DNA from 3 places in the Micromonospora sp. NPDC085948 genome. Region 1 is predicted to be linked to each of the others. Evidence: riboswitches for the same ligand, from Rfam matches in the RefSeq annotation. Region 1 holds a riboswitch; each other region holds the start of a gene.
What was found. A riboswitch is a leader RNA that binds a small molecule or an ion and turns the genes downstream of it on or off. The one in region 1 is predicted to bind cobalamin.
Positions count from the first base shown of each region.

Region 2: linked by a shared signal. The riboswitch ahead of AB0O48_RS15530 (ribonucleoside-diphosphate reductase subunit alpha) and the one ahead of cobN (cobaltochelatase subunit CobN) in region 1 are both predicted to bind cobalamin.
Region 3: linked by a shared signal. The riboswitch ahead of AB0O48_RS34135 (acyl-CoA thioesterase) and the one ahead of cobN (cobaltochelatase subunit CobN) in region 1 are both predicted to bind cobalamin.

Region 1 is NZ_JBFBJW010000009.1:99,791-105,414, reverse strand. Features, by position in the region: gene AB0O48_RS22715 (VWA domain-containing protein) at 1-427, opposite strand, end outside; gene cobN (cobaltochelatase subunit CobN) at 526-4,194, opposite strand; cobalamin riboswitch at 4,525-4,654, opposite strand; gene AB0O48_RS22705 (DUF5919 domain-containing protein) at 4,935-5,195, shown strand; gene AB0O48_RS22700 (inositol monophosphatase family protein) at 5,192-5,624, shown strand, end outside.
Region 2 is NZ_JBFBJW010000005.1:60,467-66,090, reverse strand. Features, by position in the region: gene AB0O48_RS15535 (L-fuconate dehydratase) at 1-966, opposite strand, end outside; cobalamin riboswitch at 1,531-1,748, shown strand; gene AB0O48_RS15530 (ribonucleoside-diphosphate reductase subunit alpha) at 1,944-4,280, shown strand; gene AB0O48_RS15525 (ribonucleotide-diphosphate reductase subunit beta) at 4,328-5,323, shown strand.
Region 3 is NZ_JBFBJW010000025.1:10,604-16,227, forward strand. Features, by position in the region: gene AB0O48_RS34125 (DinB family protein) at 1-459, opposite strand, end outside; gene AB0O48_RS34130 (zinc-dependent alcohol dehydrogenase family protein) at 1,022-2,014, opposite strand; gene AB0O48_RS34135 (acyl-CoA thioesterase) at 2,110-2,622, opposite strand; cobalamin riboswitch at 2,753-2,967, opposite strand; gene AB0O48_RS34140 (copper resistance protein CopC) at 3,098-5,146, shown strand; gene AB0O48_RS34145 (copper chaperone PCu(A)C) at 5,211-5,624, shown strand, end outside.

The sequences.
Region 1 (5,624 bases):
CCGCGTCCAGCAGCAGGTCCACGAGGTGGTCGTGCAGCAGGTTGACCTCGTCGACGTAGAGCACCCCCCGGTGGGCGGCGGCGAGCAGACCCGGCTCGAAGGCGCGGACGCCCTCGCCGAGGGCCTTCTCCAGATCCAGCGAGCCGACCACCCGGTCCTCGGCGGCGCCCACCGGCAACTCCACCAGCCGGGCCGGACGGGTCTCGGCGGTGGCGTCGGCCGGATGCGGCCCGTCCGGGCAGGCAGGGTCCGGCTCGGCCGGGTCACAGCCGAAGCGGCAGCCCGCCACCCGGCGGACCGGGGGCAGCAGCGCGGCCAGCGCGCGCACGGCGGTGGACTTGGCGGTCCCCTTCTCCCCCCGGACCAGCACCCCGCCGATCGCCGGAGACACCGCGTTGAGCAGCAGCGCCAGCCGCATGTCGGCCATGCCGAGCACCGCGCTGAACGGATAGGTCGTGGTCACGGTCACTGGGCCTTCTTTCGTTCGCGACTGCGGGGCTCGCAGAACCGGCTCGCTCCTCGCGCTCACGCCCGGTCCTCCAGGTCGCCCTCGCTGGCCAGGTACGTGTCGCGCAGCCGGTCCAGGGTGGCCGGCTCGGGTTTGGCCCACAGCCCCCGGTCGGCGGCCTCCAACAGGCGCTCGGTGATGCCGCGCAGCGCCCACGGGTTGGACTGCTCCAGGAACTGCCGGGTGGTGTCGTCGAACAGGTACGCGGCGGCCAGGTGCTCGTACATCCAGTCGTCGACCACGCCGGCGGTGGCGTCGTAGCCGAACAGGTAGTCCACGGTGGCGGCCAGCTCGAACGCGCCCTTGTAGCCGTGCCGGCGCATCGCCGCGATCCACTTCGGGTTGACCACCCGGACGCGGAACACCCGCCGGGTCTCCTCGCCCAGCGTGCGGGTGCGCACGTCGTGCGGCATCGCCGAGTCACCCACGTACGCCTGCGGTGACGTGCCGGTGAGGTGCCGGACCATCGCCACCATCCCGCCGTGGTACTGGAAGTAGTCGTCGGAGTCGACGATGTCGTGCTCGCGGGTGTCCTGGTTCTTCACCGCCACCGCGATCCGGGCGAAGGAGCGTTCCATGTCGGCGCGCGCCTCCCGCCCGTCCAGGCCCCGGCCGTAGGCGTAGCCGCCCCACACCGCGTACACCTCGGCCAGGTCGGCGTCGCTGCGCCAGGTCCGGGCGTCGATCAGGGGCAGCAGGCCCGCGCCGTACGCCCCCGGCTTGGAACCGAAGATGCGGGCGGTGGCCCGCCGCTCGTCACCGTGCTCGGCGAGGTCCGCGGCGACGTGCGCCCGCAGGTAGTTGTCCTCGTCCGGCTCGTCCAGGGCGGCGACCCGCCGCACGGCATCGTCGAGCAGCGCCACCACGTGCGGGAACGCGTCGCGGAAGAACCCCGAGATGCGCACGGTCACGTCGACACGCGGCCGGCCCAGCTCGGCGGTCGGCACCACCTCGATGCCGGTGACCCGCCGCGATCGGTCGTCCCACACCGGCCGGCAGCCCAGCAGCGCGAGCACCTCGGCGATGTCGTCGCCCTGGGTGCGCATCGCGCTGGTGCCCCACACGGTCAGACCCACCGAGCGGGGGTACGACCCGGTGTCGGCGAGGTGCCGGGCCAGCAGCGAGTCGGCGAGGGCCACCCCGACGTCCCAGGCGTTGCGGCTGGGAATGGCCTTGGGGTCGACGGAGTAGAAGTTGCGGCCGGTGGGCAGCACGTTGACCAGGCCCCGGGTGGGTGAACCGGACGGGCCGGGCGGCACGAACCGGCCGTCGAGCGCGCCGAGAGTATTGGTCAGCTCGTCGGTGGTCCGGTCCAGCCGGGGCACCAGCTCGGTGGCGGCGAAGTGCAGCACAGCGGCGACGTCCGGGATCGACTGGCCGGTCACCTCGACAACCACCGCGTCGACGGCCTCGGCGTCCCAGCCGAGCGTCTCCATCCCGATAACCAACCGCCGGGCGAGGGCCTCGATCAGGTCGACCGCGTCGGCGGCGGTGCCGGCCGGCCCGTCCACCACGTCGGTCAGCTCCGTGGGCACCGCCAGTCGTTCGCCCGGTGCCGCGAGCAGCTCCTGCTCGTCGAGGGAGTACGCGACGGCGAGCGCCTGCCGCAGGCCGGGCAGGGCACGGGCGCCACCCCAGATCTGCGGGGCGCGCAGCACCGCGAGGACCAGGTTGACCCGGGGCTCACCGGTGGGCGCGTCGGCGAGGATGTGCAACCCGTCGCGGATCTGCACGTCCTTGACCTCGCAGAGGTACCCGTCGAGGTGCAGCACGAACTCGTCGAAGTCGTCCGCGTCGGGCATCGCCTCGGCGTGCAGGTCGTGGTGCAGCTCCGCCGCGCGGACGAGGTCCCAGATCTGCGCCCGCACGGTGGGCACCTTCGCCGGGTCGAGGGCCTGCACGGTGGCGTACTCGTCGAGCAGTTGCTCCAGTTTGGCCAGGTCGCCGTAGGTCTCGGCGCGGGCCATCGGCGGCACCAGGTGGTCGATGACCACGGCGTGCGCGCGGCGCTTGGCCTGGGTGCCCTCGCCGGGGTCGTTGACGATGAACGGGTAGACCAGCGGCAGGTCACCGAGGACCGCGTCGGGGGCGCAGTCGGCGGCCAGGCCGAGGCCCTTGCCGGGCAGCCACTCCAGGGTGCCGTGCTTGCCCAGGTGCACCACGGCGTCCGCGCCGAAGCCGCCGTCGGCGACCGGGGCGGCCAGCCAGCGGTACGCGGCCAGGTAGTGGTGACTCGGCGGCAGGTCCGGGTCGTGGTAGATGGCGATCGGGTTCTCCCCGAAGCCGCGCGGCGGTTGGATCAGCAGCACCACGTTGCCGAAGCGCAGCCCGGCGAGCACGATGTCCCCGCCCTCGGTGTAGAGCTGGCCGGGCGGCTCACCCCAGTGTTCCCGCATCCGTTCCCGCAGCTCGGACGGCACCTGGTCGAACCACCGCCGGTAGGTCTGCCCCGGGATCCGGGCCTCGGCGGCGGCCAGCTGCTCCGGGGTGAGCCACTCCACGTCGTGACCACCGGCGGCGATCAGAGCGTGGATCAGAGCGTCGCCGTCGTCGGGCACCGGCGCGTCGCCCAGGTGGTAGCCGGCCTCGGCGAACGCGGCCAGCAGTCGGACCGCCGAGACCGGGGTGTCCAGCCCGACGGCGTTGCCGACCCGGGAGTGCTTGGTGGGGTACGAGCTGAGCACCACGGCGACCCGCTTGTCGGCGTTGGGCACGTACCGCAGCCGGGCGTGGCGCACGGCGATCCCGGCGACCCGGGCGGCCCGGTCGGCGTCGGCCGCGTAGACCGAGAGGCCGTCGGCGTCGATCTGCTTGAACGAGAACGGCACGCTGACGATCCGGCCGTCGAACTCGGGGATGGCCACCTGCATCGCCGCGTCCAACGGGGACAGCCCCGCGTCGCTGCCGGCCCACTGCTCGCGGGTGCTGGTCAGGCAGAGCGCCTGGATGATCGGCACGTCCAGGGCGGCCAGGGCGCCGACGTCCCAGGCGTCCTCGTCGCCGCCCCCGGAGGCGTCCGCGGCGACCGCGCCACCGGCGGCCAGCACGGTGACCAGCAGCGCGTCGCAGCGGGCGAACAGCCCGAGCGGTCCCGCGCCGGTGGTCAGCCCTCGCAGCGAGCCGCAGAAGATCGGCACCGGGTTGCCGCCGGCGTTGTGGACCGCGTCCGCGAGGACGTCGACGAATTCGGTGTTGCCGGCGAGGGCGTGCGCCCGGTAGAAGACGATGCCCACGGTGGGCCGCTGCGGGTCGGTCGGGTGTTCGCCGTGCACGCCGTACGCGGGGGTGGGCGCGGGCGGGGCGAACCCCTCGCCGGTGAGCAGCACCGTGTCGGAGAGGAACCGGGCGAGCTGCCCGAGGTTGTCCGGCCCACCCTCGACGAGGTACGCCAACGCCTGGGTGACGACCCCGGACGGCACTGTGGAGATGGCCATCAGCTCCGCGTCGGGCAGCGCCTCGCCGCCGAGCACGACCGTCGGCACACCGGTGGCGAGCACCGCGGCGAGGCCGTCCGGCCACGCCTGCCGACCGCCGAGCAGGCGTACGACGACGAGGTCGACCCCGTCGAGCAGGGCGGACACCTCGTCGGCGGCGACCCGCGCGGGGTTGGCGAGCCGGTAGTCGGCGCCGCTGGCGCGGGCGGCCAGCAGGTCGGTGTCGGCGGTGGAGAGCAGCAGGATGCGCACGGCGGGCTCCGGAGAGTGACGCCCTGGCCGCTACGGAGGCGACCTGGACGAAGCGGGTGGGTGCGGCGTCAGCCGGTACGACGGCTCGGCCGGGCTCAGCGACGCGGACGTCGGGGCCGGTCAGCGCCAGACGCCCAGGTCAGCGGTACCGGAAGCCAGCGGTCTGGCACACGCCGCGACGGCCGGGCCGGGACGTGCGGGGCCGGCCGGTTGTGGGCGCGGTGCAGTGCCCGCCAAACGGCTCATGACGATGATCGTCAATGGATGAGACGCTGTGCGTCATCGGGTCCTCCTCGGGTGTCCACGCCCTGGGGTACATCCCGACGGCCGAAGTATCCTGGCTTCCGGATCGACGCTCTCCCCCGGCCTTCCAACCGCAGACACACGGTCGTGACTCACGAGGGGGGATCGCTCCCCGGTGACAGTGGCGGGACCGCGTCGGAATCGCACCGACTTCCTTCACTGCCGTCAGGCCGCGAATGCTGCCACACCCCTCCGCCGCCGGTCAACGCCGGCCCTGGCACCGCCCGGCCCCGCTCATCACATTGACCTGGGAAAATATAGGTGCGCGGGGTTGCCTGACCACGAGACGGCGAGCTGATTGGCCGGTGGCGGAGTGATCCCGCAGAGGGAGCCGAGTGTCTGTGTGACTCCCTCTGGAGCTGATGTCGTAGACGATTCAGCACCCACGGGGTCAGCCCTGGGTTACTCGTGCTCGAAGCGGCGCGGCCGGCGAGTCAGTGACAGCCAGCCGAGAAAACGGGCGTGCACTCCCCGCAGGTGTCCGAGACCACCTGGCCATCGGCGTCTACGACGAGTCCATTCGCGCCAACGTGCTTCTGATTGATGACCGACTCTGCGTCGTCCAGCACTACCTACCGCGGATGCGGGGCGTCGACTGCCCGACGATGGTCATCGAACGCGACACGAGTCCCTCCGGCCTCTACCCGATATTCGACGAGATGTTCACCTCACTCTGGGAGCGCAGCCGCCAGCTATGACCGACCACGCCCGCCTCCTCCCCCTCGCACAGGAGGCCGTTGACCTGGCACACGACCTGATGCGGACGCTCCAGCCCGGCGCGCTGACCTTCAAGGGTGACCGTGACATGGCGTCCGAGGTGGACTACGCCATCGAGCGAGCGGTTCGCGAGCATCTGGCCGCCACGGCGCCCGACATCGGTTTCCTCGGCGAGGAGTATGGCGGCAGCGGCGACGCCACCGAACTGACCTGGGCACTCGACCCCGTCGACGGCACCGTCAACTTCGTCCACGGCTCACCCCTGTGCGCGATCTCCCTCGGCCTCCTGCACGGCACAGACGCCGTCCTCGGCGTCATCGACCTGCCGTTCCTCGGCACCCGCTACCACGCCGTTCAGGGGCACGGCGCCTATGCCGACAACCGACGCATCTGCGCCAGCCAGGTCACCG
Region 2 (5,624 bases), on a different contig from region 1:
GATGGCCTCGGCCTGGAACAACTGCTTGAACATCACCCGGTTGTGGCAGTGCTCGCCGGTGGCGACTCCGATCGGAGCGACGGCGCGGCGCACGGCGGCGTGGCCCAGAATGTCGTCGGGGCTGGTCGGCTCCTCGATCCACAGTGGCTCGAACTGCGCCAGGGCCTTGACCCACTCGATGGCCTGACCGACGTCCCACACCTGGTTGGCGTCGATCATCAGGTTGCGGTCCGGACCGAGGATCTCCCGGGCGATGCCGCACCGGCGGATGTCGTCGTCGAGGTTGGCGCCCACCTTCAGCTTGACGTAGCCGTAGCCGGTGTCCACCGCCTCCTGGCACAGCCGGCGCAGCTTGTCGTCGCCGTAGCCGAGCCAGCCTGCCGAGGTGGTGTAGGCGGGGTAGCCGGTCCGGTCGAGCTCGGCGAGACGGGCCGCCTTCGTGCTCTCCTTGGCCCGCAGGATGGCCAGCGCCTCGTCCCGGGTCAGCGCGTCGGACAGGTAGCGCAGGTCCGCGATGTCGACGAGCTGCTCGGGGGACATGTCGACGAGCAGCCGCCACAGCGGCTTGTCGGCGACCCGGGCGACCAGATCCCACGACGCGTTGAGGACGGCGGCCAGCGACAGGTGCACGACACCCTTCTCCGGGCCGAGCCAGCGTAGTTGCGAGTCGGAGGTGAGCAGACGGTAGACCGCGCCCATGTCCGCCGCCATCGTCGCGACGTCCACGCCGACGAGGCGCTGTGCCTGATGGACGGCCGCCGCGACGACGATGTCGTTGCCCCGGCCGATGGTGAAGGTCAGGCCGTGGCCCGCGAGTGGCGCACCGCTGCTGTCGACGCCGTCGGTGTGCAGGACGACGTAGGCCGCCGAGTAGTCGCCGTCCTTGTTCATGGCGTCGGAGCCGTCAGCGGTCAGGGAGGTGGGGAAGCGGACGTCCTCGACAGTGACGGCGGTGATCTGCGGCATGCGCTCCTCGCCCGGTTAGGCTAAAGATCAGATGATCTCTGGGAGTATACGGAGGGTCGATCCGACGCGTCAACGACGTCGATCCGTCGGGTATCGAAGACATCCAATGTTTCTTCGTGCTGGAGATTCGTCGGTGCGCGGTCCCCGTGATCGCCGTACCCGATCCGCGAGCCCTGAATGCGGTGGTACCAACATTCGCCGCGCTGGTAGGCACCTTCGACGGGCGGCACCTCGTCGTCGGCCCGGGCACTGCTGCGGCACCGCCGGCCCGATGGGGACGGTGGTGCGAGATATGAGGAGTGGTTCAGAAGATTAGATGTCCACTCCGGATAACTACATTGACGCCTAAGTATAGGTAGGGATCCTTACATCTAAAGACTTAATACATCACACCTTTCCGAATGTCGACACCTGCTCGTGTACCGCGCGCCGCGCGGGTGTCGGTCCACCGCGCCCCGGCGCGACTCGGCCTGGTCGGCGTGGCCGGTGATGACCGTCACGGAGGTCGCCGTCGACACGCCCGAGACCGACATGTGGGGTGTGACAACCGCAGCGTCCCTATATATGGTGTCGAACGCAGCTGGTTCGGCCGCTCATCCGGAGTGGTCGAGGCAAGAGGGAACCCGGTGGAAATCCGGGACTGTCCCGCAGCGGTGAGTGGGAACGACAGCCGTCAGAAGCACTGGGCCACGAAGCGGTCTGGGAAGCGACGGCCAGTAGGAGACCGGCCAACCCGGTCGTGCCCACGAGTCCGAAGACCTGCCAGCGCGCCGCGTACCCGCACCCGGGTGGGCGGCGGTCCGAGGCCGCGTGGGACGGCCGACGCCACCTGACCCACGCCGTGCCGGCGTGGCGTCCGTTGGTGTCCGTCTCCACGCGTTCGAGGGGCCATCAGGTCTCGAACTCGCGAGGAGTGAGTGGTGACAGTCACCGAGGCAGTCCCGGTCAGCGGCGACGCGGCCGTCCGGCGCACGCCGATGCAGGTGCGCAAGCGCAACGGCACCACCGAGTCCGTGGACGTCAACAAGATCGTCCGTGCGGTCGAGCGGTGGGCCGACGACCTGGCCGACGTCGACCCGATGCGGGTCGCCACCCGCACGATCAGCGGCCTGTACGACGGCGCGACGACGGCCGAGCTGGACCGGCTCTCCATCCAGACCGCCGCCGAGATGATCGGTGAGGAACCGCAGTACTCGCGCCTCGCCGCCCGGCTGCTGTCCGGCTACGTCGACAAGGAGGTGCGTCGACAGGGCGTCACCTCGTTCAGCGCGGCGATCCGGATCGGCCACGCCGAGGGCCTGGTCGCCGACGACACCGCCGCGTTCGTCGCCGCCCACGCCCCGATGCTCGACCACGCTGTCGATCCCGACGGCGACCGACGATTCGAGTACTTCGGCCTGCGCACGGTGTACGACAGGTACCTGCTGCGTCACCCCACCAGCCGGCTGGTGCTGGAGACCCCGCAGTACTGGCTGCTCCGGGTGGCCTGCGGGCTGTCCCAGACGCCGGACGAGGCGGTCGGCTTCTACCGGCTGATGTCCAGCCTGGCCTATCTGCCCAGCTCGCCGACACTGTTCAACTCCGGCACCCGACACACCCAGATGTCCTCCTGCTATCTGGTCGACTCTCCGCGCGACGAGTTGGACTCCATCTACCAGCGGTACGCCCAGGTCGCCAACCTGTCCAAGTTCGCCGGCGGCATCGGCATCGCGTACTCCCGGGTCCGGTCCAGGGGTGCACTGATCCGCGGCACCAACGGGCAGTCCAACGGGATCGTGCCGTGGCTGCGCACACTGGACGCGAGCGTCGCCGCGGTCAACCAGGGCGGCCGGCGCAAGGGCGCGGCCTGCGTCTATCTGGAACCGTGGCACCCGGACATCGAGGAGTTCCTGCAACTGCGGGACAACACCGGCGAGGACGCCCGCCGCACCCACAACCTCAACCTGGCCAACTGGATCCCGGACGAGTTCATGCGCCGGGTCGAGGCCGACGAGATGTGGTCACTGTTCGACCCGCACGAGGTACCCGAGCTGCCCGACCTGTGGGGGGAGCGGTTCGACGCCGCGTACCGGCAGGCCGAGACGCAGGGCCGCCACGTGCGGCAGGTCCCGGCGCGGGAGCTGTACGGCAAGATGATGCGCACCCTCGCCCAGACCGGCAACGGGTGGATGACCTTCAAGGACGCCGCGAACCGACTGTGCAACCAGACCGCCGAGGACGGCAACGTGGTGCACCTGTCCAACCTGTGCACCGAGATCATCGAGGTGTCCAGCGACGCCGAGACCGCCGTGTGCAACCTCGGCTCGGTGAACCTCGCCGCGCACCTCAGCGACGGCGGCATCGACTGGGAGCGGCTGCGCGCCACCGTCCGTACCGCCGTGACCTTCCTGGACCGGGTCATCGACATCAACTACTACCCGACCGAGCAGGCGGCGGCGAGCAACCCCCGCTGGCGGCCGGTGGGGCTCGGGCTGATGGGCCTTCAGGACGTCTTCTTCGCGCTGCGGCTGCCGTTCGACTCACCGGCCGCGCGGGAGCTGTCCACCCGGATCAGCGAGGAGTTGTACCTGACCGCGCTGGAGACCTCCGCCGACCTGGCGCGTCGCTTCGGCGCGCACCCGGCGTACCCGCAGACCCGGGCCGCGCGGGGCCAGCTCCAACCGGACCTGTGGGGTGTCGAGGGTACGCAGACCGCGCGCTGGGACGCGCTGCGCCAGCGGGTTGCGACGGACGGGCTGCGCAACTCGCTGCTCGTGGCGGTCGCGCCGACCGCGACCATCGCCTCGATCGCCGGGTGCTACGAGTGCATCGAGCCGCAGGTGTCCAACCTGTTCAAGCGCGAGACCCTGTCGGGGGAGTTCCTCCAGGTCAACACCGCTCTGGTCCGCGAGTTGAAGGCCCGCGGTCTGTGGACCGAGCGGATCCGCTCGGCGATCAAGCGCGCGGAGGGGTCGGTGCAGGACATCGCCGAGCTGCCGGCCGGCGTCCGGGAGTTGTTCCGCACCGCCTGGGAACTGCCGCAGCGGGCGCTTATCGACCTGGCCGCCGCCCGTGCCCCGTTCATCGACCAGTCCCAGTCGCTGAACCTGTTCCTGGCCGCGCCGACCATCGGCAAGCTCTCCTCGATGTACCTGTACGCCTGGAAGGCCGGGCTGAAGTCCACGTACTACCTGCGCTCGCGGCCCGCCACCCGGATCCAACAGGCCACCGTCAGTGCTGTCGCACCCGTCGCCGTCGCCGTCGCCGTCGCCGTCGACGCGGAGGCGCTGGCCTGCTCGCTGGAGAACCCCGAGTCGTGCGAGGCCTGCCAGTGACCGCCCGCACCGCCGACGCCAACACCACCGACACGAGGACCACGCACATGCTGCTCGACCCCGGGATGGACCTCACCCTCCGCCCGATGCGTTACCCGCACTTCTTCGACAGGTTCCGCGACGCCATCCGCAACACCTGGACGGTCGAGGAGGTCGACCTGCACGCCGACCTCGCCGACCTGGACAAGCTGTCGCCGGCCGAGCGGCACCTGGTCAGCCGACTGGTGGCGTTCTTCGCCACCGGCGACACGATCGTCGCCAACAACCTGGTGCTCAACCTCTACCAGCACGTCAACAGCCCCGAGGGTCGCCTCTACCTGTCCCGGCAGCTGTTCGAGGAGGCCGTGCACGTCCAGTTCTACCTCAACCTGCTCGACACGTACGTGCCCGACGAGACCGAGCGCTTCGAGGCCTTCGCCGCCATCGAGAACATCCCCTCGATCCGTCGCAAGGCCGAGTTCTGCTTCCGCTGGATCGACTCCCTGAACGACCTGCGGGAGCTGCGGACCCGGGACGACCGCCGGACGTTCCTGCTCAACCTGATCTGCTTCGCCGCGTGCATCGAGGGGCTGTTCTTCTACGGCGCCTTCGCGTACGTCTACTTCCTGCGCTCCCGTGGCCTGCTGCACGGTCTGGCCTCCGGCACCAACTGGGTGTTCCGCGACGAGTCGATGCACATGGCGTTCGCGTTCGACGTCGTCGACACCGTCCGCGCCGAGGAACCCGACCTGTTCGACGACGACCTCGCCGACCAGGTGCGGCAGATGCTCGTCGAGGCCGTCGAGTGCGAGGTGCAGTTCGCCGAGGACCTGGTGGGCCACGGCGTGCCCGGCCTGACGTTGGCCGACATGCGGGAGTATCTCCAGCACGTCGCCGACCGCCGCCTGGCCCAGCTCGGCATCGCCCCGCACTACGGGTCGAGCAACCCGTTCGGCTTCATGGAGTTGCAGGACGTGCAGGAGCTGTCCAACTTCTTCGAGCGGCGGGTGTCGGCGTACCAGGTCGGGGTGGAAGGCACCGTCGACTTCGACGACGACTTCTAGGCGGCGACCGACCCACGGCCGCGGTCTCGCCGATCATGGAGTTGTGGTGCCTGATTTGGTGTCGTGCATGCACTTTGTCACCCACCACAACTCCATGATCGACGAGGCAGTGCGGGGTGGATGACAGTCACTCCGTCTAAACTCGCGGTCTTTGAGGATCGTCATGACCCGGTTGATGCGTGATGCGGACGCTTGATGCCCACTGGACTCGGGCACGTGACCAGCCGTGGCGTTCAGGCGGCTGCCTCGAGTGCACGAGTCAGAGCGAATGCGGTCAGCTCGATTGGTCGTTGGGTGTTGT
Region 3 (5,624 bases), on a different contig from region 1:
GACAAGCACGTCGCGCGTGGCGTGGCTGCCACCGTCGACCAGCACCTCGCGGCCCAGGTCGGCCTCGTCGAGGGCGTCGAGCCATTCGTCCGCCCTGGCGATCTCGGCCTTCCAGGTGGCAAAGGCGTCCTTCACCACCGCTGGGTCGGGGACCGCGCCCCCGAAGTCCCAATCCGGGTCGTCCTCGTGCTGGTAAAGGCACGGTGCGTCGGTACGCCCCTGCAGCACACGCTGGAACCACTGGTTCTCCATCTGCGCCAGATGGCGGACCAGGCCGAGCAAGCTCAGGGTGCTGGGCGGTACCGAGCGTCGGCCGAGCTGCTCGGCGTCCAGTCCGTCGCACTTCATCTCTATGGTCAGGCGGTAGTTGCCGAGGTACTCCCGGTAGGTCGCCTTCTCGCCGACGGGCTGACCGAAGGTCCTGGGGTCTTTCTCGGGGGCGGTCCACAGTTTGCTCACGGCGCCACCAAATCGCGGGCGGATCGCACCAGTCAAGTGAGTTGCGGTGCACCAACTTCGACGGCGCATCGCTGGCGAAGCTTGACACCTTCGTTCCGCAGGAAGCACCGATTGAGCTGCCTCAAAGTCCACCGGAGTTCATGGACGTCCGGACAGAGTCGTCCTGGTCGTCACTCAGACGAACGCCGGATCTTGCGCATGAGCATGGCCCAGACGCCGTACCCGGAGCCGACATTCCCCGTGATTGCGCCGGCAGCAGAGCCCATGAAGAGGGCGTTGGCGCAGTCAGGGCAGACCTTGCGGCCGGTGATTGTCTCTTGAAACGGCTCTTTGACCCGTCGTCTGCAGTCCGGACACTCACGGCTTGACAGGCCCATTGGCTCTCCCCGGTCGGTTATCGAGCAGGGTATCCGGCTGCCACTACCGAATCCGTCGTCACGAGCGCCTTGACGCCTACGAGACGCCAGGGCGCGGCAGCAATGCGACGCAGAAGCTCCAGGGTCAAAGGGCGGCCCGCAGCGGCGCGACGCGCCCTGCAGATCGGAGGGACGGTCCCCGCATCTCAACCGGCGACGTCCACGACAACCTTGCCGTTCGCGGTGCCGCTGGCGACCAGGCGGTGGGCGTCCGTGACCGTGTCGAGCGTGAACGTGCGTGGATCCAGTCGCGGGCGCAACATGCCGGCGTCGGCCAGCGCCGCGACCTCGCGCAGAATGTCGCCCTGGTGTTCGCGGCCCTGCCCGGTCAGCAGCGGCAGCAGAGTGAACACCCCGGAATAGGTCGCTCCCCGGAACGACAGCGGGGCGAGCGAGTGCGACCCCCAGCCCAACGCGCTGACCACGTGGCCGTGATAGGTGCGCACCGCCGCGAACGACGCGTCGAGGGTCGCGCCGCCCACGTTGTCGGCGATGATGTCGAACCCGGCACCGTCGGTGTACCTCTGCACGTACTCCTCGACGCTTGTCGAGGTGTAGTCGATCGCTACCGCGCCCAGGCTCTCGATCAGAGACATGCTCGCCGGCCCACCCGTGGCGTACGCCGCGGCGCCGCGCGCCTGGGCGAGTTGGACGCTCACGTAACCGACGCCACCGGCGCCGCCGTGCACCAGCACCTTCTGGCCGGCCCGGACCCCGGCCCGGTCGACAAGCCCCTCCCAGGAGGTGATCGCCGCCAGGGGTAACGCGGCGGCCTCCCGCATGGAGAGGGTGTTCGGCTTGCGGGCCAGGAGTCGGGTGTCCACGGCGGCGTACTCGGCAAGCGAACCCTGGAGGTCGCCCACGCCCCCGCACAGCCCGTACACCTCGTCTCCCGGCGCGAGGTCGGTCACCTCCGCACCGACCGCCGCGACGACGCCGGCGAGGTCCAGGCCGAGCACCGCGGGGAGCTGGATGCGTGCGTGCGCGGCCTTTCCCGCCTGGATCTTCGTGTCGAGCGGGTTGACCCCGCTGGCGACGATCCGCACCAGCGCCTGCCCGCGCTCGGGGCTGGGTTGGTCGATCTCCTCGATCGTCAGCGGAACGTCGAACTCCCGCAGCACCGCAGCGCGCATCGCCATCCACACTCTCCGTGATCGGGGCCTCTCGTGGACGCTATCCGACCGGATCGGCGGTGGGGCGGGTTCTCGGACCGGCCACCGTCACAACGGGCGCGTCAGGCGTCGTCGGCGCCGTCGAGCAACGCGCGTCGCAGCGCCAGCCGGTGCTCCCGGCGGATCTCCGCCTCCCGGTACCGTCGCCGGTCCCCGTCGGTCTCCGGCAGCAGCGGCGGCACCGTACGAGGCTGACCGTCGTCGTCGATGGCGACCATGACCAGGTGGGCGGTGGCCACGTCGGTGGGCGGCACCGCCCGGTCCCACCGGTCGGCGGTCACCTTGACGGCGACCTCCATCGAGCTGCGGCCGGCCCAGGTGATCCGGGCATCGACGTGTACGACGTCACCGACCCGCACCGCGCGGAGGAACGCCGTCTCGTCGATGGCAGCGGTCACCGCCGGCCCGTCGGAGTGCCGGGCGGCGACCACACCGGCGACGGAGTCGATGAGGTTGAGGATCCGGCCGCCGTGCACCGTACCCATCAGGTTGGTGTGGTGCTGGTCCATGATCTGCGACAGGGTCAGGTGCGACGCCGACGGCGCTCGGCCGGCGATCGTGGTGGTGTCGTGCACAGCGGTAGTCCGTCCCTCGGGAAACCACACCGCCGGGTCGCGGACACGCGCTGACGAGGACCTGGCCGTGCGCCACACGCACGGCCCGTCACCCGCTCAGCCCACCCGCGAGGCCGACGGCAGCGCACACGGTTGTGTACGCGGCGCCGGCAGGTCTTCGGACTCGCGGGCCTGACCGGTCGCGCCGGTCCCCTACTGGCCGTCGCTTCCCAGGCCGTTGGCCCAGTGCTGATGACGGCGGTCGTTCCCACTCACCGCTGCGGGGCAGCCCCGGATTTCCACCGGGTTCCCTCTTGCGACGCCCAGCCGGTCACGACGGGGCGAACCAGCGCCGTCGGCAGCATAGCTGGCCAGGGAATGTGTCCACCCGGGGCGTCCCGCTGCGACGGCCCGCGACCTCGTCGTCAACTTTTGTCGTCGGAGGAAGAAGATCGCCACCTCTTGAAAAAAGTCTCGCGAGGGTGAGGATATCCAGATGCGTCGTCTCCCCCAGACTTGCGGGCGGGTGATCTCGGGCCTCCTCGCGTTCCTCCTCGCCTCGGCGGTCGCCCTGCTCGCGTCCGCCCAACCCGCCGCGGCTCACGGGACCCTCGCCGACTCCACACCGGCGGGCGGCTCCACCGTGCGCGAGCCGTTCACGGCGGTGCGGCTCTACTTCACCGAGAAGGCCGCCGCCAACGCGTTCTTCACGGTCACCGCCCCGGACGGCACCCGGGTCGACGACGGCTGGTCGCAGGGGGAGCCGAAGCCGCTGGAGAAGCCGGTACGGGAGTACTTCCTGGTCAACGGGCAGTTCGAGCCACGGGAGTACACGACGGGGTTCCCCGCGGTGGTGACCGTCGCCCACCTGCCCGCCAAGGGCCAGTATTCGGTGAGCTACCTGTCGGTCGCCTCGGACGGCGACACCGTGCGGGGCACCCTGACCTTCCGCTACGACGGGCGGGTGGCCGCGGCGCCGAAGGGGTGGAGCCCGCCGTCGACCCAACCGGACCCGGCGCTGGTGGCCGCCACCGAGCAGCACAACACGTCCGGGCAGGCCTCGGCGGTGCCGACCACCGCGGACGATCCGTCCAACCCGCCGGCTGCGGCGGCTCCGTCGACCGGGTCCACCGAGGAGAGCGGCTTCGGAACGGTGGCCTTGGCCGGCTGGGCGGTGGTGGTCGCGGCGGCCGGGGCGGTGGCCGCGTACATCTTCTGGCGTCGCCGATCGGCTTCCACCCGCAGACCCACCGGCCGGGGCCGCACCTCGCCGGCGACCTCCGGTCGACGCGGCGGTGGTGCCCGTCCCACGAACAAGGCCGGCACCGGCCCGGCCGCCGGCGCCAGGGCCACCGGCGGCAAGACCATCGGCGGTGGCAAGGCCGACGGTCGCAGGACCGTCGTCGCGCCGGCTCCGGGCGACAAGCGGCGGCCCACCACCGTGCCGGCGGCACGCAAGGGCAACGCGGTCGTCACGGCCCGCACGGGCGTCGCGGTCGATCCGACGCCGACCGATCAAACCGTCGCCGGTACGGACGGCGAGCCCACGGTCGAGCCCGGAGCACGGCCCGACACGGATCTCGCCGCCGCAGCGCCCGGATCCCGGCTGAGCAACACCCACCTTGCCCTGCTCGTCGGCGGGCTGGTGATCGCTCTGCTGGCCGGGTTCGGTCTGGCCCGCATCGGGACCGGCGACGGGAACCCGGCGGACCGCAGCGCCCGGCAGCCCGCGGGCGGTCCGCCCGCCCCGGGCCAGGAGGGCGCCGCGAACGACGGGCACCAACACCCGGCGGGCACCGGGCCGCACACGCATCGCGGTGACGGCGCGACGGGCGAGACGCTGGCGACCGGGACGACGGTCAGCGCCGGCGGCTACACCCTGCAACCACTGGAGCGGTCCCAACCGCCCGGGGTACGCGCGGACTACCGGTTCCGCATCGTCGGGACCGACCGGCAACCGGCGACCCGCTTCGCGGTCGTCCACGACAAGCCGTTGCACCTGATCGTGGTCGGCCGCGACCTGTCCGGCTATCAGCACCTGCACCCGACGATGGCGGCCGACGGCACCTGGAGCGTCCCCCTGACACTGGCCCGGCCCGGCGGCTACCGCGTCTACGCCGACTTCTCCGTCACCGCGACCAACGACACGCAGATTCCGCTCGTGCTGGGCGTCGACCACACCGTGCCCGGCGCGCACACCCCGACCGCGTTGCCGCCGGTGCAGGCCCAGGCGAAGGCCGGGCCGTACGCGGTGTCGATGACCGGAACCCCGACGGTGGGGGTGACGGCGCCGATGCACTTCAAGGTCAGCGCCGACCCGACCGTGCCCGTGCAGTTGGAGCCGTACCTGGGCGCGTACGGGCACCTGGTCGTCGTCCGCGAGGGCGACCTCGGGTACGTGCACGTCCACCCCGAGCCGGAGCTGGTCGACGGGTCGGTCAAGTTCTGGCTGACCGCCCCGAGTTCGGGCCGGTACCGGGCGTTCTTCGACTTCCAGGTCGCCGGCAAGGTGCACACCGCCGAGTTCACGATCAACGTGCCCTGAGCCGGAACTTTCTCCCCGCTGCGGCCGACCATCCAGCCAGCAGCGATCATCGGAGGAAGAACACATGCGCAGCACCAACCCGTTCGGTTCACGCCACTTGGCCACCGTCCTCGCCGCCGCCATCCTGGCGGTGGGCGCCGCGGGTTGCGGCTCGTCCGACTCTCCGTCGGCAGCGCAGCCCGCGCCGTCCGCGTCGGTCTCGGCCAACCCGGACGCCGGTGTGCTCGGCATTCGTGACCCGTGGGTCAAGGCGGCCGACAAGGGGATGACGGCGGCCTTCGGGACCCTGGTCAACGACGGTGACAGCGATGTCACGCTGACCAGCGCCACGACCGAGGTGTCGCCCATGGAGCTGCACGAGATGGCCATGAAGGACGGCAAGATGGTCATGCGGCAGAAGCAGGGCGGCATCGTGATCAAGTCCAAGGGCACGCACGCGTTGGAGCCCGGTGGCGATCACCTGATGCTGATGGACCTC